Regions from separate parts of the Desulfosporosinus sp. Sb-LF genome, predicted to be linked through region 3. Evidence: riboswitches for the same ligand, from Rfam matches in the RefSeq annotation. Region 3 holds a riboswitch; each other region holds the start of a gene.
The links. Region 3 has a riboswitch for S-adenosylmethionine ahead of E4K68_RS08720 (homocysteine synthase). Riboswitches for the same ligand answer to the same signal wherever they lie in the genome.
Positions count from the first base shown of each region.

Region 1 (6,915 bases), on a different contig from region 3:
ATACTTAGAATTTGTGACCAAGGAGGGGGGGTTGATCCCGCGATACTCAAAAAATTAGGGACTCCTTTTTTAACAACGAAAGAACGTGGGACTGGGTTAGGAATCGCAATATGTCAGAGTATTGCCCTTCGCCAGAATGCTGTAATGAGTTTCGAATCAAGTCCTACAGGGACAACGGTTACCGTCGAGTTTGCAGGGGATAATGGTGAGAACTCTGAGATTAGCAATTCGAAACCATATACTCCGGGACTATGCTTATAATGTGTCTTAAAGTGATTTTACAGATACACTTGTTTTAGCATAGAGAAGAGAGATAGAAAGAGGACGAAATCCTTGAGCGGATTTCGTCCTCTTTAAAGTTACGAGGTGATTAAAATGTAAGTCAACCTACGTTTTTCTAGAATGCAGCAACGATTGACCCTTTGTATTTGTCTTCAATGAATTTCTTAACCTCAGGAGAGGTTAAGGCTTTCGCTAACTTTTGTAAAGCTGGGTCATTTATTTTGCTGTCTTTGACGACTAATATATTTGCATAAGGTGAGTCTTTGTCTTCAGTAAAGAGGGAATCCTTGAGTGGATTGAGTCCACCTTCCAGAGCGTAGTTTGTGTTGATCACTGCACCTGCAATTTTGGGATCTTGGATTACGCGAGGAAGCTGAGGGGCATCGATCGGGGTGATTTTGAGTTGCTTAGGGTTTCCTGTGATATCATTAACGGTTCCTTTGATCCCTACTCCGTCTTTCAATTGGATGAGACCGGCTTTGGCTAGTAAGGCTAAGGCACGACCGTTATTGGAAGGATCATTGGGAACAGCAAGAGTATCTCCAGTTTTTAAGTCGTCTAGTTTAGTGATTTTCTTAGAGTAGACACCCATTGGCTCGATGTGGACTTTGGCAATCGAGGCAAGCTTTAGGTTATGATCTTTGTTGAAAGAATCAAGGTAAGGTGTATGCTGGAAGAAGTTGGCATCGATATCTCCTGTATCCAAGTCTAAGTTAGGACGAACATAATCGGTGTAGCTCACGATTTTTAGGTCAATGCCTTCTTTAGCCAAGGCTGGTTTAATGTATTCTAAAATTTCCGCATGAGGAACTGGGGTAGCGCCCACTTTAAGGACGGTTTTAGCAGTTGTATCTGATGTAGCTTTTGAGGTGTTTGACGTACTGCCGCATCCGGTAAGGCCGAGAGAGAGAGAAGCCAAGATGACGAGTGATAATGCGAAATAACGATGGGTTTTGAATTTGAACATGTTTTTCTCCTCCTAATTGTTTAGTTTCTTTTTAGCGTTTAGGTACTATTTAATATCTATATTAATCATTTAATAATGAGAAAGCTTACGTGCGAGCGCATTACCCAGAGATTGTAAGCTCTGAACGATCACGACCAGAATGATGACGGTCACAATCATAATATCGGTCCGGAAACGGTTGTAGCCGTATTGAATGGCAAGGTCTCCTAACCCTCCCCCACCAACGGCACCAGCCATGGCAGTATAACCGATGACACTAATCGTCGTGATGGTAATGCCTAAGATCAAGGAAGCTTTTGCTTCAGGGAGAAGGACCTTTTGGATAATTTGTAGGGGTGATGCTCCCATGGATAAGGCAGCCTCGATCACGCCATAGGGGACTTCTTTGAGGGAACTTTCTACTACACGTGCCACGAAAGGGGCCGCTGAGATGACGAGAGGGACAATGGCTGCAGTGGTGCCAATAGACGTGCCGACGAGAGATCGAGTCAATGGGATGAAGGCCACTAACAAGATGATGAATGGAGCGGAACGTAATATATTAATAGCGGTTCCTAAGATCCGTTCTACCCAAGGGTTGGGTGCTATATGGCCGGTAGAGGTAACAACCAAGATGACACCTAAAGGGAGTCCTATAATGTAGGCGAGTATCGTTGAAACAATGACCATGTAGAGGGTTTCAGCGACCGCAGGAGAAACGAGTTGGGATAAATCACTCCAAAAAGAGGCTTGGAGAAGCATAGCTGGATCAAAGGGCACGTTGGATCACCTCCACTTTTAATTCGCGAGATGCTAAGTATTGATGTGCTTGTCCAAGCTGTTCGGGGTTTCCTTGTAGTTCTAAGGTTAGGGTGCCAAAAAGTGTGGATCTCAAATGGTCAATACTTCCATAAAGAATATTCGCTCTTACGTCGCAGGTTCGCAGTAAATCGGTGATAATCGGATCTGAGGCTCGTGACCCGAGGAATTGAATCCGGATGATTTCAGAGTCTTGGTGGGTTGAAAAGTCTCTTAGAAGGTCTGCCGGAAGTTCATTTGGGAAAACGGTTGCAATAAATTCTCGAGCGATATCAGACTGAGGTTGTATGAAGACAGACTCGACCGGGCCGTATTCAACGATTTGAGCTGCATGAATTACTGCAACGTCACTACATATTTCTTTGACCACTTTCATTTCATGAGTGATCATAACAATGGTCAAGCTTAGCTTTTGGTTAATATCGCGAAGAAGGTTTAGAATAGAAAGGGTGGTCTGTGGGTCAAGAGCAGATGTCGCTTCATCGCACAAGAGGACTTTAGGCTTTGTGGCAAGCGCCCGGGCAATGCCCACCCGCTGTTTCTGTCCACCACTTAATTGAGCAGGATAAGCAGTAGCTTTCTCTTCGAGGCCGACAAGGCGGAGTAATTCCTCGACACGCGCTGTGATTTCCTTCTTGGGTAGTTTGGCTATTTCCAAAGGAAAGGCAATATTTTCTGCTACAGTCCTTGATTGAAGGAGATAAAAGTGTTGGAATATCATCCCAATATTCTGACGAGCTTGACGGAGTGACTTACCGGAAAGTTTAGTCAGGTCTTGGCCAGCAACGACGATTTGACCGCTCGTGGGTTTTTCAAGTAGGTTCAAGCAGCGCACAAGTGTACTCTTTCCGGCACCACTTAGTCCAATAATGCCGTAGATGGCACCTTGTGGTATGTGTAGGGAAACATTGTCAAGGGCGATAACCGTTCCTGCACGGGATGAGTAAGTTTTCATGAGTTGTTTAATCTGGATCAAGGACGGTCCTCCTTTGTCTTAGGTCGCAACGTTCTAAACACAACAAAAAACTCCGCGAAGAAAACCCGCGGAGTGACCATTCGGTTTTCCTCTTATCTCTCAGATTTTTCTCTGCAGGATTTAGCACCGTGCTTAATGCCGGTTGCCGGGTTTCATCGGGCCAGTCCCTCCACCTCTCTGAATAAGAGTTCTATAAAGTTTTAAATGTGTTAAGCCAATTGCTAATCGATATTTGTATTCTAGCACAGGGAGTTAGAGTTTTGCAAGAGGAAAATTATACATTGAAAAAGCTTGACAATGGAGCTGTCCTTTAATAGATTAAAGGAAGAAAGCAATGCTGTCAGAGGAGGGTAATCCCATGTCTAGCGATGAGCGTCTACAGAATCCGTTAACGGATGCCTTATGCGAAGCCGTTTTATTGCTTAAAAGCAAAGAAGAGTGTTATCGGTTCTTTGAAGATATAGCAACGGTCGCAGAAATAAAGGCTTTGGCCCAGCGGCTAGAAGTTGCCAAGATGCTCCAAAGGAATGAGACTTATACGGCGATTGGGGAAGTAACAGGAGTAAGTACAGCTACGATTAGCCGTGTGAAGCGTTGTTTGAATTTTGGAGCCGACGGATATCAATTAATTTTACGACGTTTACAAGAACAAAGAATTGAAGAAAACTGACAAGAGAGAAGGTAATTATTGTGCTAAGAACGAATTTAGGACAACGTATTCCTGAGGGCATGCGTGATTTACTACCTGAGGAAATCGCTGTGCAAGAACGTTTAGAAGAAGAAATTCTTACGCTTTTTCGGCAGTGGTCTTATCAGAAGGTGTTGACTCCTACCCTTGAATTTACTGCCTGTGTCCAACCTGATGTTGAGCAAGTGGATTCGTTATATAAGTTCTTTGACCGTGAAGGGCGTATTTTAGCGTTGCGCCCAGAGCTGACCATCCCGATCGCGAGACTTGTCAGCACCCGAATGCGAGGCGGAGATTTTCCAATACGTCTATGCTATGGTGCTGATGTCTATCGAAATACCTCAGTTAGACATCGGGAGTTTCGCCAAGTCGGCGTAGAACTCGTCGGTTCCGACCAAGAACTAGCTGATGCAGAGGTGATCGCTCTCGCTGTAGAGGCGATTGCAGGTTTGGGTTTGAAAAACTATCAATTTAATCTCGGTCATATGGGGATCTTTTCGGGACTCATGCTGGAAGCAGGGGTCGATGAGGGGATACGAGCCGAGCTGGAAGATGCGTTGGCTCGTAAAGACATGGTTGGTGTGGAAAGTTGGGTAAGGCAAAGCGGGTTAAATGAACGAGTTCAGGAGCTATTGCTTCGTTTACCCCATTTTCACGGAGGAGAAGAAATCCTAGACGAAGTTCTCGAGTGGAGTGAGAGACCTGCTATTCGGGAAGCAGTCGAACGTTTAAGACGGATTTATGGGCATTTGAAAGAGTTTGGAGTTCAAGAGAATGTGTCTCTTGATTTAGGAATTCTGCGTGGTTTTTCCTATTATACTGGGGCGGTTTTTGAAGGGTATGTTCATGGAATGGGTTTCCCAGTGGTCGAGGGAGGGCGCTATGATGCATTATACGCCGATTTTGGCGTTCCGCAGCCGGCAACCGGGTTCGCAATACACCTTGGAAATCTTTTAGAACTTTTCCCACTTCCAGCCGTGAAGGGGGCTGATGTCTTGGTCTATGGTTCTAATGATGAGCAGATCATTCGCCGCTGTCAGGCCTTAAGGGCTGAGGGAAAACGGGTTGAAATGGCCTTAGGAACAATCGGAAACGATGAAGCCCAGAAAATAGCATCGCGGAAGAATATTGGTCAGTGTGATTATGTCGGGTAGACGGGGATTAAGACGAGGGGATATGACGATATTTGCGTTTATAACGCAAAGTCGCTTGGAAAAGCGCTGGAGAACACATGTGGGAAGGGCCAAAACGACGAGGAAGCGTGGACGGTTCTGTTGCTTCCTGCCACGTTTGGAGATGTCTTTGTCTTTCGGCGCTTTGAACATGTTTTATATTCGAAACTTCCTATGTTAGCATTGGATAGACGATCTAGGTGAGCGATTCTAGGAACGTTAGATAATTGAAGATTTCTCTAGAGTGGAGGTTGATAAAGTAATTTAATGGAATAGATATAAGGTTTTCATTTTCTACTAATACGAGAAAAGGAGTGGAAAAATGCGTAAACTTGCGGTTCTTACGGGTGGTGGGGATTGCCCTGGGCTTAATGCGGTGATTCGAGCGGTTGCAAAAAGTGCGCACCAATATGGTATTGAGGTGCTCGGAATTCGAGATGGTTTTCGTGGTGCGGTAGAAGGGGATTTCTTGTCTCTTGGTTTGAGGGATGTTTCGGGTATTTTACCTCGGGGTGGGACGATTCTGGGAACAACGAATCGTGATAATCCGTTTGCTTATGTGACGAAACTCAATGGAGTCACTCAAACAATCGACCGTTCTGATGATGTTATACGAAATTTAAAAGAGCGCGGTGTGGATGCCTTGTTAGCAATTGGCGGGGACGGGAGTTTGAAAATCGCCCTTGAGTTCGTGAACAAGGGGCTTTCTGTAATCGGAATTCCGAAAACGATCGATAATGATTTGATGGCTACTGATCAAACCTTCGGTTTTCAAACAGCGGTAGATACAGCTCAGGAAGCCTTGGATCGTTTACATACAACCGCAGAATCCCATCATAGGGTCATGATTCTAGAGGTAATGGGGCGCTATGCCGGATGGATAGCTTTGTATGCAGGTGTCGCTGGTGGTGCAGATGCTATCTTGATTCCGGAAATATCTTATAATATAAATCGGGTCGCTTTATCTATCCAGCAACGGGCAAAGCAAGGAAAGAAATTTAGTATTATTGTTGTAGCTGAAGGCGCTAAGCCTTTGGGTGGCGAGATGGTGGTTGAACGTGTGGTTTCTGAGCGATGCGACCCCCTCAAATTAGGAGGTATTGGTACTAAATTAGCTAACGATCTTGAAGAACACTATGGCATGGAAACACGAGTGACGGTGCTCGGACATCTTCAACGTGGAGGTTCCCCTAATGCGTACGATCGGGTGCTTTCTACTCGTTATGGTACAGCTGCGGTGGATGCTGCACTTGAGGAGGAATTTGGAGTTATGGTAGCTCTTCGGGGTAGGGATATAGTGCGGGTACCCATACATGAAGCGGTCGATAAGCTTAAACAAGTGCCTTTAACAGATCCCTTACTGTTAGCAGCACGCACTCTTGGAATTGAAATGGGAGATTGATTCTTGGAAGGAATTGGGGCAACCTTCGACGAAGTAAACAGGGAACAATCTATGTGAAATTAAGGAGAATGAACAATGAGTGAAAAACTATCCCTAGCTCAGCTTGAGAGTTTCCTTGATGAAACCTGTGATTCTTTGCGTGGTAACAGGGAAGCTGCGGAATTTAAGGAATATGTTATTTCAATTCTTTATTTAAAGCGTTTAAATGACAGGTTTAAGCTCGAACGTGAGGCTAGGCGTAATAAGCTCACGACCAAGGGTTTATCTCAGAGTCAAATAGAAGAGGAATTAGAAAAGAGAGAGTTTTATCGATTCTTTGTACCTAAAATGGCCCGCTGGGATAGAGTCAAACAAGAAGAGGAAGACTTGGGATCATACCTAATGAAGGCCTTTGCGGAGATTGACGATATTAATCGGGGTTGCCTAGGGGTACTAAGAACCATCGACTTTAATAAGACTACTGAAAATGGAAATAAGTATATATCGAATGCTGATCTAGTTGGGTTGATACAGGATTTTGAAAGTTTAAAGTTGTCGGATGATAACTTGGATTTTTGATCAAAGTACATAACGAGAAGAGACAAGCCGAATTATTGGGCCTGTCTCTTTTTTGTATTGGCTAAATGTATG
Region 1 is NZ_SPQR01000003.1:251,009-257,923, reverse strand. It holds gene E4K68_RS05855 (PAS domain S-box protein) at 1-261, shown strand, start outside; gene E4K68_RS05850 (MetQ/NlpA family ABC transporter substrate-binding protein) at 398-1,249, opposite strand; gene E4K68_RS05845 (methionine ABC transporter permease) at 1,319-1,990, opposite strand; gene E4K68_RS05840 (methionine ABC transporter ATP-binding protein) at 1,998-3,023, opposite strand; SAM riboswitch class I at 3,113-3,211, opposite strand; gene E4K68_RS05835 (YerC/YecD family TrpR-related protein) at 3,382-3,693, shown strand; gene hisZ (ATP phosphoribosyltransferase regulatory subunit) at 3,714-4,865, shown strand; gene E4K68_RS05825 (6-phosphofructokinase) at 5,206-6,285, shown strand; gene E4K68_RS05820 (type I restriction-modification system subunit M N-terminal domain-containing protein) at 6,361-6,843, shown strand.
Region 1: another riboswitch for S-adenosylmethionine. It lies ahead of E4K68_RS05840 (methionine ABC transporter ATP-binding protein); the one in region 3 lies ahead of E4K68_RS08720 (homocysteine synthase).

Region 2 (6,915 bases), 130 kb from region 3:
TATGATCTTCATCACGCTTATGCCATTTATGCCATTTATTCCATTTATTCCATTTATAACCTAAAGACTGCACTCGCACTTTGAATTTCTTTGTTGATGAGCAAGACATTGACTCCCCTCCTTAATTATTTGTAATAAATTTACAATAGTTGGTTTAAACTCCTTGACTACAGCTGTATGGAGGTTCTGTATGACACAGTCATCGCTAATGATTGTTATTGCGGTCTAACGCCTGCAACTGTAGTGCTTCAAAAAAACCTCTCGTTAAACACGCATACGGACAGTGCCCCCATAATCCCGGGTTACTTTATTGTATTTTTCTTGTCCGCCAATTGTTACAAATTTCCATTCCATATAACAAAAGCTGCTAATTATTTTCTAATTAACAGCTTTTGTTCTTGGCGATGGAGTGCCATTTGAAAGAGCATCTGAATTTAGCACATTGTAACGAGTTAGATGCTTGCGAAGTTTTCCTCTTGCTGGGCGTCGATAGTACCTTCCAGGTTAAAAGATGGTATTGTATTGTTCATGTCCCCTTGATGTTACCTTTAGCTTTGGCCTTGGGTCATGATCCAAAGTGGCTTGAAAAGACATAAGAAGAATCATTTGCCTAAAACGACAAAATCCGCGACTTCTTGCTATTCGAAGCCACGGATCTGTCGTTCCTTGCTAATTGCCCTTTTACACACTTCAAGTTAAAAGCCTTAGTGTTAACTCGAAAGATTTTTGTCCTTACTAAACGAATGGAAAAAGTCATGAGCAAAGTTTGCTCCCTTTCCAATCACAAGCCCTGTTATCGCTACACCAATCATAGGGTTCATGATTTTAACATTTAATAGCATAAATGCGTCAATATTTGCCTGAAAGGCAAAGAGTAAACCACATGCTAAACTCAGTACTTCTAACGTCAAAGGCCTAAACTTATCTGGCAAAAAGGGAATAGAATAAATAACATCTTTAAAAATGTCAACCAATTTCTCTACCACAACGGCTAAGAGAAAAACCAAAGCAAGCCCATCCACAGCCTTCACCTCTATTAATCCAGCTTCTCCCGTTGAATATATTCCATTATATTCCTAAGGCTTTGAAAGGTTCTTTGGCTTTCAAGTTAACTCTATTTCACCTACTAATGCTTTAAAACGTCAAGAGCCTTCCACCACTTTCATGCGTGAAAGTAGTGGAAGGCTCTTGTTTTGCTTTCGGATAAATGCAACAATTTATCATTATGCTTATGAAGTCATTGGAGTTAATTTTACATTTCCTCGAACAGCCAACCGATCGTCGTTAATGATCAATACACCCGTTATCCCCTTGATTTCCGAGGCAAATTCAAGGGCTCGTTCTAAATCATCCATTGTCTGAACAAGGTTCCCACATGCCGTTGCTACCGCATCTGCCAAAGCGACCGAGGGGGACAGTACAACAACAGCGTCGGCTAAGCCAAAGCTCAACGAATGACCCACTTTTCCAGACGAAGTACAAATTCCCAGCGGGGTTTGATCCGGCCGGATCTCAAGAGCCACCCGATTAGACAGGGGCGAATTTCCTGCAAAAATCCCGACTTTACGAATACAACTCGTACGCAAGAAGATATCCCCACCGTTTTCCACAATCACGTCCTTGGAGCGTTTGGCAATCGCTTTCCCGACCCACTCTGCCACGGCCCCTGCAACCGCAGCCATCGGTCCCACACCTGCAAGTCGCCCGGCTTCCGCCATAGTTTGAACCATTAAAGGAGCATCTGGCAAAACAGAGTATGGGATTAGAGCGTTCAGGAAACCGGGATCCCTCTGAACATAGTCTTCAAGAGGCCTTCGGCAGGCCTGAATCGTCTCTTCTACCCACTTCACAAGTTGAGCTGAAAACCGGTCTTTGCGAACCCCGATGTCCAGGTCAGTTTCTTGCACTGCCAGTTGAAAATGCACCAGATCCGCCTGGCGATGCTGTTGCCGGTAAATACGTTCCGTAAAATCCAATTACAAATGAACCTCCATGGCCCGCATCGGGCAAACTTTCGTACAAAGGCGACAAACAATGCATTGGTCTCCATCAAAGCGGACTTCCATAGATGGGCGTTCCATATATAAGGCTCCGGTCGGGCAAAGCCCAGTGCATGCACCGCACATGACACACTTTTCTTCATTTCGCACAATTTCTTGTTTGAGATCCTGTACGGAGACCCCCAGATTACGCAAATAGTTTAGTCCTTCTTCACTTTGATCTCCAGTGACCTCCAAAATCATCGTTCCTTCTTTTTGAGGGTTAACGTCTGCTTTCACAATATTAACCACCAAATCGTAGTCTTTAACCAAACGATATACAATCGGTTTCACCGAGATATCTGTCCCAAAACGCAAAACAATTCTCTTCGGCGACATTGAATCAGGCCTCCTTTATACTGTGGGCTACGATGCCATCAGAGGGTGAGGGGAGGGTTTTAACGGGTTCGGTCAATAAAAATTCACCTTTTTGAATCCAGTCCTTTAACGTTGAGGCGATCTCCCGGGCTCGGGGCATACTTGACAAGGGCGCCGTGGTGATCTCCTTGCCATTCACCCGAATCTTGCCACTTTTGAGTTCTGCGTAACTGACATACCCTAGGTTGCCTGGTGTAAACGAAGGATACGCTGCGCCATAATCGACAACAGGGGCGAATAATTCGTCATCTCTCTTAGCTGCATACCTGGCGATTTCTTCATTGAGAATAGGAATGGGAACTCCAATCCCAACACTGAGTGTTGCGCCATATCCCAGATAACTAGTACCTACCAGCCACCTTGGGCTCATCTGCTTCAAATCCCCCGTGACAGCGAGGGTTCCTCCTGAACTGCCAAGTTCCTTGCCATCGACATCGATCATCGACGGAAAATGTTGTGTGCCGTTCCAAGCGACATACCCGACTCCGCCCCCGAGGAAAATCTTCGTGCCCACTCCAATTGTCTTGAAATGAGGATCCTTCAAAAGTGGGCTCAGCTCACCCGATGTTGAAAAGTTGGCATTTTCCATATGAGGTTTAAGCATGCCCATATAAGTATAAATTACCCGATCAGTCAGGTTCACCGCACAGTTGTAATTCTGATAGGCGTTCCGGGGATTAAAAAGAATCGCTTCATTAATATCATCCAATGAAATAGTGGTTTCTAGATTTCGGCGCGGGTAACAGTCTGTTCCATAAGCCACTGCTTTTAGTTTGACGGGTTTACGGGCGACGAGATCTTGGATAACATGCCCCCCGCCATAGCGAAATTCGCCAGGATAGTTACTGTTTAACGGGTCATCTTCCTGTATTTCAGCCGCACCAATATATGCATCAACAGCTGCTATACCCGCATAAGCTGAGACTCCATTCAGCCAAACTTTCTGCATCTTCATACGGGGCGTCGTATGTCCAAAACTTAGAAAGGCACCCGACGAACACATTGGTGCAAAGGTTCCAGTCGTTACCACATCTACTTCTTGAGCTGCTTTGGAGAGACCTTTTTCCTCTACCAGAGCGATCAGTTCTTCTGCCGTCACAACAACGGCATGACCTGCTTTAATCTTGGCATTGATCTCCGAGTACGTCTTTTCAACACCCATGTTATCTCCACCTCCAGATTTGTTACCTTTATGCGTTAGCCGTGAGAAGGCCAAGTGTCCCTGTAGCCAAGGACAGCGAGAAGGGACCCACCGAAATTGTTGTTTGTCGATTGATATTGAGTTTGATAATAGAAAAAGACCCCTTCCAAGATAGAAGAGGTCTTAAATTACATCATCGACACTCCTCTCATCTGCCAGAAGAATCCTCTTCTGCAAGAATTAGCACCATGCTTTGCGCAAGCCATAAATATTACAACATACAAAGCGGGTTGCCGGGTTTCATTGGGCTAGTCCCTCCACCACTCCGGATAAGAGTATACCTTATTCAATTCATACGCTGAGTCTAACATTTGTATTATATCATGTCAATACAAATTTGCGTATATTAATACAGATAAACTACTAACCAAGTTATTAATGCTTAAATCATTGCTTGACCTTATTTAATTTAAGTTTCACTCTTTTATCACCAATGTTTTCACACTATTCCCACTAATATTGTTCACTTACGTGAACCTTCAACTGAAAATTTGTGGAAATTGAAGATTCATTATATCCCAAAAAGTGGGCATTGAATCTCTTCTCATTTCGTGCTAAATTTGTATTGTACAAGTTATCTAAAAGAAATTATAGACATTAGCGCAAAAATTAAACCTCCGGACGCGGGGGTTTCTTTCTTTTTAAACGAAGAAATCATAACCTTTTACATTTAAGGGTATTCTAAATGTGTTGCAACATTTAAAGGGAGGGATACCATTGGAGCCACGCGAACCGAGTAAACGACCATTTCCTAAACGTGAAGTAATGCCATGTAATCATCAGGCTGACCAAGACGGACGAACGGACTATGGTCGAGATAAGGAAACAACATACAAAGGATAGACTAAACAACGACAATCCCTTTTCTTAGTGCATTAATATCTCGGCATAGGGAAACCTAGTTTAAGGCTTCAAAGGAGGTATTTTAAATGTCAAATAGAACGACCGATAAAGCACAGACAGGAAAACCAGACAGAGGGAAAAATTCCCCCTTCAAGAAGAAAACACCTCAAAGCCGGGCATAAGCCCGGCTTTTCGTTTGAAAGGATTCTATAGAAGGAAACTTTCTGGTATAATGACTATAATTATACTTAATTCAAGACGCGCCTATTATTCTAAGAGGATGAAAAGGTGTCAATTTCACTAAATGTTTTTTCATTTGTTAATTGTAACTTGTTAGCAATTAACACTCAAGTAATAAACTTAAAGGTGGTAACCATGAAAAAAATTGAAGCTATTATTAGGCCAGAGAAACTGAATGATGTAAAGGACGCTCTGTCGAATATTGGAGTAAACGGGATGACGATCTCTAATGTTATGGGTTTCGGAAAACAGAAAGGTCACACTCAAATTTACCGTGGTCAAGAAATCGTATCGAAACTTTTGCCCAAGATAAAACTCGAGGTTGTCATTCCTACTAAAAAAGCCGATGAAGTCATCGCCACGATTGTTAATACCTCTAAAACGGGGGAATTTGGGGATGGTAAAATTTTTGTCTTTGATGTAGCGGATACGATCCGTATTCGAACAGGCGAACACGGCGACGATGCGATTTAAATGGAAACTCCCTCACTAAATTCAAAATCGGGATAAGCATTTTCTCGATGCTGTGTTAAATCTAATCCGTTGACTTGCTCATCATCGGTTGCCCGAAGAGGAGTAAATATTGCTATGCCCTTTAATACTAGCAACGTCATAATCCCAGTAAATAAATAGGTAACAGCCACTGCTAGGAGTTGGATTAAGACTGGTTCAATTCCTCCACCATTCATTAAACCATTTTTACCCTGAGGATTAACACTCAGATCAGCAAAAATACCCGTTGCAATGGTGCCCCAAGTACCTCCAATACCGTGGATTCCGAAAACGTCCAAAGCATCATCATAACCCAGCTTAACTTTCAAGAAACTCACAGCTAGATAACATATTCCACCCGCGATAAATCCAATGAATAGCGAACTACCCGTTGAAACGTACCCTGCTGCAGGCGTGATTGCTACGAGTGCCGCAATAATTCCACTGACCGCTCCAAAAACGGTGACCTGGCGCCGGTGAAGCCATTCGACAAGAGCCCACCCGATCATGCCTGCTGCCCCCGCTATTTGGGTTGTAGCCAGGGCCAGCACTGCCACCCCATTGGCTCCCATGGCACCTCCTGCGTTAAAGCCGAACCAACCAAACCACAATAACCCTCCACCGAAAAGGACGTTCGGCATATGATGAGGAATATTCCACTCATATCCTACTTTTAATCTTTTTCCTATAATTAACGCGGCTACCAACCCTGATACTCCAGAAGCCATTTCCACAACCGTACCACCTGCGAAGTCCAAGACACCAAGATTACGCAGCCAACCGCCCACTCCCCAAACCCAATGTGCTAGTGGTATGTATACGAATGTACTCCATAAGAACACAAACAATATAAATGCTGGGAACCGTAGTCTTTCAGCCGTTGATCCGCTTATAACTGCTGGTGTAATAATTGCGAACATCAGTTGAAACAAAAAGAACAACAAATGTGGAATTGTCGGTGCATAATCCGGGTTAGGCAAAAGACCAACCCCTCTAAGACCCGCCCAATCAAGGCTGCCTATTAGATGACCGTGATCTGGTCCGAAGGCTAAAGAGTATCCGAATAAGACCCAAATTACTGTGACTAATCCTAAGGCAGCATAACTTTGCATCATGATGGAAAGAACGTTACGTTTTCTCACCATTCCTCCGTAGAATAATGCCAATCCAGGAGTCATCAAAAAAACTAAGATGGTACATATGAATACGAATGAAATGTCTCCAGTGTTTAAACTCGTCATCATTTTCCCTCCTTTAAAAAAAAGAGGCTCTAAAAGGCGTTTATGAAAACGCCTTTTAGAGCCTCTTTGCTCTTCGATCGCTGCAAGTATTTTTATTATAGCTTCCTTGATTAAAAGTGTCTAGATCTTTCTACTGTTATACAGTATACACAAAGATTCTCCATTAGACTAGATATTTAGCAACCGCTGCTGCAGTATCGTATTTGTTCGTCCCGGAGAGTAAAATTTCGCTAGGATGCTTTGTCGTTGGTCCACCAATAACGATTAACATTTTGGCAGTCATAGCTTCCTTCGGCACTGATTGATCCAAAGGTCGTACAAATATAGCACAGTTACCATTCTTAGCAGCGACATCCGCCCCGCACCAATAGTCTTCTTTGCTAAATAATAGCACGGCAACTTCTAACACATCGTTTCCTCCTACCCTATATTGTACTCCAAAATAATCACAGATTCCTCTAGCATGCGCAACCGCCAGTGC
Region 2 is NZ_SPQR01000005.1:230,225-237,139, forward strand. It holds gene E4K68_RS09240 (hypothetical protein) at 1-109, opposite strand, end outside; gene E4K68_RS09245 (hypothetical protein) at 417-596, shown strand; gene E4K68_RS09250 (hypothetical protein) at 711-1,022, opposite strand; gene E4K68_RS09255 (UPF0280 family protein) at 1,230-1,976, opposite strand; gene E4K68_RS09260 (NIL domain-containing protein) at 1,977-2,378, opposite strand; gene E4K68_RS09265 (homocysteine biosynthesis protein) at 2,383-3,579, opposite strand; SAM riboswitch class I at 3,764-3,894, opposite strand; gene E4K68_RS21405 (hypothetical protein) at 4,336-4,461, shown strand; gene E4K68_RS09270 (P-II family nitrogen regulator) at 4,837-5,175, shown strand; gene E4K68_RS09275 (ammonium transporter) at 5,172-6,434, opposite strand; gene E4K68_RS09285 (N-acetylmuramoyl-L-alanine amidase) at 6,598-6,915, opposite strand, start outside.
Region 2: another riboswitch for S-adenosylmethionine. It lies ahead of E4K68_RS09265 (homocysteine biosynthesis protein); the one in region 3 lies ahead of E4K68_RS08720 (homocysteine synthase).

Region 3 (6,915 bases):
AAACCCTGTAGCGGTAGATTTACTGTTACAGGGTTTTCCTTTTGGGCGGGGTAACCAATATTACACCTTCGGATTTGATCTGAATATAGAGATAGGATGGGTATAATCCAATTTATAGGGAAGTTTGGTAGAGCTTTTTTCGTAATATGACGTACATATTTACTAGGTATGATGAGCAAACTTTCTTGTAGTAACCATAAAAGGGGGATAGATAATGTCAGAAACTGTACTGGAGAAAACAGAAGGCCGGGTAAGCTATCATGATTCTGTGGAAGAGATGTTGATACGAATCCGTGAAGATGGTATGTCCAATGTCTTTGATCGCTGGACTCAACAAGAGAAAATTCGCTGTAGATTTTGCTTAGAAGGCTTAAGCTGTCAACAGTGTTCCCAAGGGCCCTGCCGAATTAGTGAGAAGAGTGGGCATGATAAGGGGGTCTGTGGAATCGGGCCGGATGCGATGGCTATGAGAAAATTGCTTCTCCAAAATATCATGGGAGCGGGTACCTATAGTCACCATGCTTATGAGGCTTTTAGAACCTTAAAGTCAACTGGAGAAGGGAAGACACCTTTCAAAATTACCGATACTAATAAACTAAAATGGATGTGTGAAACGCTTGGAATCAATACCAATCAGGATATTAATCAGATGGCAATTCAATTGGCAGATGTCCTCAATGATCAAATGAATATTGGAACGGACGAGCCCAATCTCATGGTCGAAGCCTTTGCCCCGAAGAAACGGAAAAAAGTTTGGAAGGATCTACATATCTATCCGGCCGGCGTGGTTCATGAAGAACAGAATTCGGTGGCGAGCTGTTTGACCAATGTCGATGGAGATTATGTTTCTTTAGCACTCAAAGCCTTGCGTTTGGGGTTGGCTACCATCTATAATGCTCAGATTGGGCTTGAAATGACCCAGGATATTTTGTTTGGTACTCCTACACCTCATGAAGTTAACGTCGATTTAGGGATTATGGACCCTGATTACATCAATATTGTCTTTAACGGCCATCAGCCTTGGGCTGGCGCAGCAGCGATCGAAAAGGCAAGAATGCCTGAAGTTCAAGCGAGAGCGAAAGCAGCTGGGGCTAAAGGCCTTAGAGTAGTCGGTTCTATTGAAACGGGACAAGAGTTGCTTCAAAGATTTGAAGTAGATGATGTGTTCGTTGGTTTAATGGGAAATTGGCTAAGTATAGAGCCCCTTCTGGCGACTGGCACAGTGGATGTCATGGCGATGGAAGAAAACTGTTCGCCACCCGCTATTGACATGTATGCCGAGAAATATCAAATAACGTTGGTTAGCGTTAGCACGATTATCGGGGTTCCAGGACTTCAGCATAAGATGCCCTACCATCCGGGTGAAATCGAAGGAGTGGTAGAACAGCTCTTCAATTTAGGCATTGAAAACTTCAAGAAACGGCATGGAAAAATTACTGCTCAGGTTCCAAGAATCACCCAAAAGGCGATTGCGGGATTTTCCACAGAAGCCGTTCTGGGAGCACTGGGCAATAAACTAGACCCGCTTGTTGATGTCATTGCTTCTGGAAAGATTAAAGGGATTGTCGCTTTAGCGAACTGTTCCACCTTGAGAAATGGCCCTCAGGATTGGAACACGGTAAACCTTACGAAAGAACTTATTAAGAAGGATATCTTGGTTGTAGCTGGTGGCTGCGGAAACCATGCGTTAGAAGTGGCGGGGCTTTGTAACCTCGATGCCATTAATATGGCAGGCAAGGGTTTAGCAGAAGTATGCGGAGCCTTGAAGATTCCGCCTGTCTTAAGTTTTGGCACATGTACGGATACTGGCAGAATCTCCATGCTCGTAACAGCCTTGGCGGATCATCTGGATGTGGATATTCCTCAATTGCCGATTGCTGTAACCGCACCCGAATGGATGGAGCAAAAGGCCACGATCGATGGAGTTTTCGCTGTAGCTTATGGAGCATACACTCATTTATCTCCGACCCCCTTTGTAACTGGTGCGCCTCAACTGGTCAAGCTATTAACTCAAGATGTGGAAGGATTGACTGGCGGGAAGGTCGCACTCGGCGATGATCCTGTTCAAGTTGCTAATGATATTGAAGCCCATATCATGCTCAAAAGGAAGGGCTTAGGACTCAGCTGATACTTCGAGTTGATTAGCCATAAAAAAGGTGGATAGATTATTAGCAATCTATCCACCTTTTTTGGCGCTGTGCTCGGCATTGCGATGTTTTCAGGGAAGCAAGAGAACCGTCCCCTTGCTTTATCCTTGCTTCACTTTTAACGGCCGCCTAAGTCGTAGGGAGTCTCTTGATAGACGTAGTAATTCAACCAGTTTTGAAAGAGTAGGTTAGTATGAGAACGCCACTTGTGGATAGGGGTTTGAGTGGGGTCATTGTTCGGAAAATAGTCTTTCGGAAGAGCAATAAAAAGCCCTTTGGCAATGTCTCGGTCATATTCCTCTTTTAAGGTTAAGGTATCATATTCTGAATGCCCTGTTACGAATACTTGACGGCCGTCTTTAGACACCACAATGTAAATTCCTGCCTCGTCAGACTCCGATAAAATCTCTAATTCAGAGTGCTTATCAAGGTCGCGGCGCTTAATTTCTGTATGACGTGAGTGGGGGACATAGAATTCATCGTCAAAACCACGGAGGAGTTGCATGCCGTTTAAGCCTCGTTTATTCACATCGTGTTTAAAAATACCGAACATTTTTTCAGCGAGAGGATATTTGGGGATGCCGTAATGATGATATAGCCCAGCTTGAGCACCCCAACAGATGTGTAAAGTAGAGGTTACATGAGTTTTTGTCCAGTCCATGATGGCCTGAAATTCTTTCCAATAGGTGATTCCCTCGAAGTCTAGGTGTTCTACGGGTGCCCCAGTGATAATCATCCCGTCAAACTTTTGGCCCTTAATGTCATCAAAACTTTTATAGAAGGAATCCATGTGTTCCTGGGCCGTATTTTTAGAAAGATGGCTTTCAATATGCAAGAGCACAATGTCGACTTGCAAGGGAGAGTTTCCTAGCAGTCGCAAAAGCTGTGTTTCGGTTGTTTCTTTGCGCGGCATTAGATTGAGGATCACGATTTTCAAAGGACGTATATCCTGGTGAAAGGCGCGCTCTTCTCCCATTACAAAGATGTTTTCTTGACTTAGTATTTCCATAGCGGGTAAATGTTCAGGAATTTTAATTGGCATGAATAACCCCCCTTTTGTCGATGCACGTTGCAAGCACTTTCTCGACACCATTTTCATACATCACATATTGCCTCTGGTTTTTTAGCTTTTCTGACTGGCCAGTAGGGCTTGATCCAAATCATATAGAAGATCGTTGATCGATTCTAAGCCTATGGAGAGGCGGATCATATCGGGCGATATACCTGCAGCGCGCTGAGATTCTTCATTTAGCTGTTGATGGGTTGTGCTTGAAGGATGTATGACGAGGGATTTAGCATCCCCGACATTCGCCAGGTGAGAAAATAACTTTAGACTGTTAATGAACTTTTCTCCTTCAATAAGTCCGCCTTTGACACCAAAGGTAAAGATTGCGCCCGCACCTCTAGGTAGGTACTTTTTAGCTAGTGTATGATACGAGCTCTTTGCTAGGCCCGGATAGTTAACCCAAGTGACGAACTCATGCTGGTCGAGAAATTCTGCTACCTTTTGGGCGTTTTCGATATGGCGTTCCATGCGTAAGGGAAGCGTTTCTAACCCTTGCAAAAACAAGAAAGAATTGAACGGGGAGAGTGCTGCCCCAGTATCGCGTAGGAGGGATACTCTTGCTTTGGTGATATAGGAAGCATTGCCGCAGGCTTCAGTATAGACAATGCCATGGTAGCTGGGATCAGGTTGGCTGAGTTCTGGGAATTTGCCATTGCTCCAGTCGAACTTTCCAGAATCAATAATGATCCCGCCGATAGAAGTACCATGCCCACCAATGAATTTAGTGGCAGAATGAACGACAACATCGGCTCCGTGTTCAATAGGTCGACATAAGTAGGGTGACGCAAATGTATTGTCTACTATGAGAGGGAGTCCGTTTTCGTGAGCGATACGGGCAATTTCCTCGAGATCGGCAACATTAATTTGAGGATTCCCGATGGTTTCGGTATACAGGGCTTTTGTTTTGTCCGTGATTTTGGATCGGAATTCTTCAGGTTTGTCGCCATCGACAAAGTGAACTTTGATGCCGAGCTTTGCAAATGTATAGGCGAACAAAGTGTACGTGCCGCCATAAAGGGAGCTCGAGGCGACAATTTCGTCCCCAGCCTGAGCGATGTTTAAAATAGCATACGTGATAGCAGCTTGCCCTGACGCGGTAGCGAGTGCTCCGACGCCCCCTTCAAGAAGTGCTATGCGTTGTTCAAAGACGTCTTGTGTGGGATTCATGATCCGGCTATAAATATTGCCAGGCTCTTTTAGGGCAAATAGATTGGCGGCATGGTCGGTGTCGTTGAATACAAAGGAGGACGTCTGGTAGATTGGGACGGCACGGGAATTGGTTGCGGAATCAGGGCTTTGACCTCCATGTAAGGAAATAGTTTCGAAACCTAGTTGACGTTCTTCAGTCATGATAATTCCTCCTAAATAAAGTTTACCTTGGGTACCCATCCAATGTTAAGTTTTGGAGGGGGAGAGTGCAATTATGCGGGTTTTAGATAAATGAAAAACGGCTACTTCAAGAGAAGTGGCCGTTATGTTATTTAACGCGCTACTCTCATCTCTCAGAACCTACGGTTCTGTTGGAATTAGCACCATATAGCTTTCGCTATCGGTTGCCGGGCATCATTGGGCCAGTCCCTCCGCCACTCTTGATAAGAGAAATAAATATTCAATTTTGCTAGTTGGAATATAGTCACTATAAAACAAATCGGGGCCTAAGTCAAGCTCGATATTTGAACTTCTTGGTTCTAAGTCCCGCGATCGAATAGCGCATATCTCTGGGTCGTTTAGCTAAATTTAAGAGGGAGTAATTCCATCGAGAGAGCTTCCTTTATGAACTTCGATGTTAACCGTGTACACCAATCCTTTGGGGACCAGCTTAGATACTTCTGGTACGATAGAATTAATTTTTTCTTCTGTATCGACAATCTCCAAAATGATGGGTAAGTCTGAGGACAACTCTAATAGTCGGGCAGAACGCAAAATTTTATCTTCGCCATAGCCCTCAATTCCCCTCAAGACGGTGACACCGATGATCCCTTGTTCTTTTAGCCAATGAACTAAATATTGGTATAGTGGCTTGTTTTTGTGTCGTTCGTTTTCGCCAACGTAGACTTTAAGTAACTTTGCCTTGCCGACCATACACTCGTCCTCCTTTAGAATTTGATTTCTTAGAGTAATCGAGCTAAACCTACGCCAAAGGCCACGCCGGTGAACCCTACGATAACGCTAAGTATGGTGTATAAACCTGCCGTAAAGAAACTCCCACCTTCCAGTAAGGAAATCACTTCAAAACCGAATGTAGAAAACGTCGTATAAGCCCCTAAGAAACCGACACCGATTCCCAGGCGCCAAAGGGGGCTGATGGTTAATCGTTCAATGAATAAGATATTTAAGAACCCTAAGAGAAAGGCGCCGCTTATATTGATCAGAAATGTGTGTAAGGGGAATCCTTGGTTCCACTTATTCGAAATCCACACCCCGAGTCCATAACGAGACAGGGCTCCAAGCGCGCCGCCAAGGGCAATGACAATTACGTTTTGCATCACGTTACCCCTTTATCTGGAAATTTCCCAGTATCTTTAAAAATGGAAAAGTCTTGATTTTCTTATCATAATACATACGATGAATGGACACAACAAGTAGGTATATGTTCAATTGGGTATTTGCATAATTCACTTAATGTAATTTGTGAAATCTTAAAATCGGTGGTATAGTTTTTCTTTGATCTTAATCTATTGTAAGCTCATAAATTTGAGGTGTATTGTATGATCGCTGATCCCTTGAAAATCTTTGTGACTGTAGTCGAGCATAAGAATTTCTCTCGTGCTGCAGAAGAACTTTATTTGTCCCAGCCTAGTGTTAGTTTGCAAATTCGTAATTTAGAAAATGAACTTGGCACAAAACTCATTAATCGTTCGCCAAAACACCTGGAACTCACTCAATCGGGTGAGATTTTTTACGGATATGCCAAGCAGATATTGCATTTGCATGATAAGGCCAAACAGGAAATCGACCAGCTGACAAATGTCGTTACAGGGGCCCTAAAAGTCGGGGCAAGCTATACTATTGGGGAGTATATATTACCCTTTGTCTTAGCTGAGTTTGCGGCTCAATTTCCGAATGTGGACATTGAAGCATCCATCGCTAATACCGAAGAGATGATCCAAGCAGTTCGGGCAAACCACTTGGACCTTGCCTTGGTGGAAGGGGAGGTTAATTATTCGGACCTTGATATCCGCCCCATTATGGAGGATGAGATTATTTTAGTGGTGCCTAACCAACATGCCTTGGCTAGACTTCCTGTCGTTACAGCAGAGCATCTTCAGGACCAAGTATGGATTCTCAGAGAAGGCGGTTCTGGGACTCGCGCCTTCAGCGACAAGCTTATCAAAGATTGGGGAATCAACGTCAAAAAAACTTATATCTTTGGCAGTGGTCAGGCCGTAAAGCAGGCCGTCATGGCCGGTCTGGGGATTGCCCTTGTTTCATCTTGGATCGTACGCAAAGAATTGAACGCGCAAGAACTGACGGAGATCAAGATACAGGGTAAGCGATTAACACGTTCTTTCTCGTTAATCAACCCCAAGAATCATGAAATGTCCAAGGCAATGGAAGTTTTCACGGAGCAACTTTTCTCTCATGACTTACTTACTTAGTTTAGAATCAGTCATATGGCGGGTGGCTAGTTGAAAATGGCTTGCGTCTTGAAAAGTGAATGAATACTTAAACGGAATAAATGGCAAAAGAACTGATTACCCT
Region 3 is NZ_SPQR01000005.1:98,874-105,788, reverse strand. It holds gene cooS (anaerobic carbon-monoxide dehydrogenase catalytic subunit) at 215-2,128, shown strand; gene metA (homoserine O-succinyltransferase) at 2,266-3,189, opposite strand; gene E4K68_RS08720 (homocysteine synthase) at 3,271-4,563, opposite strand; SAM riboswitch class I at 4,706-4,812, opposite strand; gene E4K68_RS08715 (DUF190 domain-containing protein) at 4,951-5,295, opposite strand; gene crcB (fluoride efflux transporter CrcB) at 5,325-5,699, opposite strand; gene E4K68_RS08705 (selenium metabolism-associated LysR family transcriptional regulator) at 5,922-6,812, shown strand.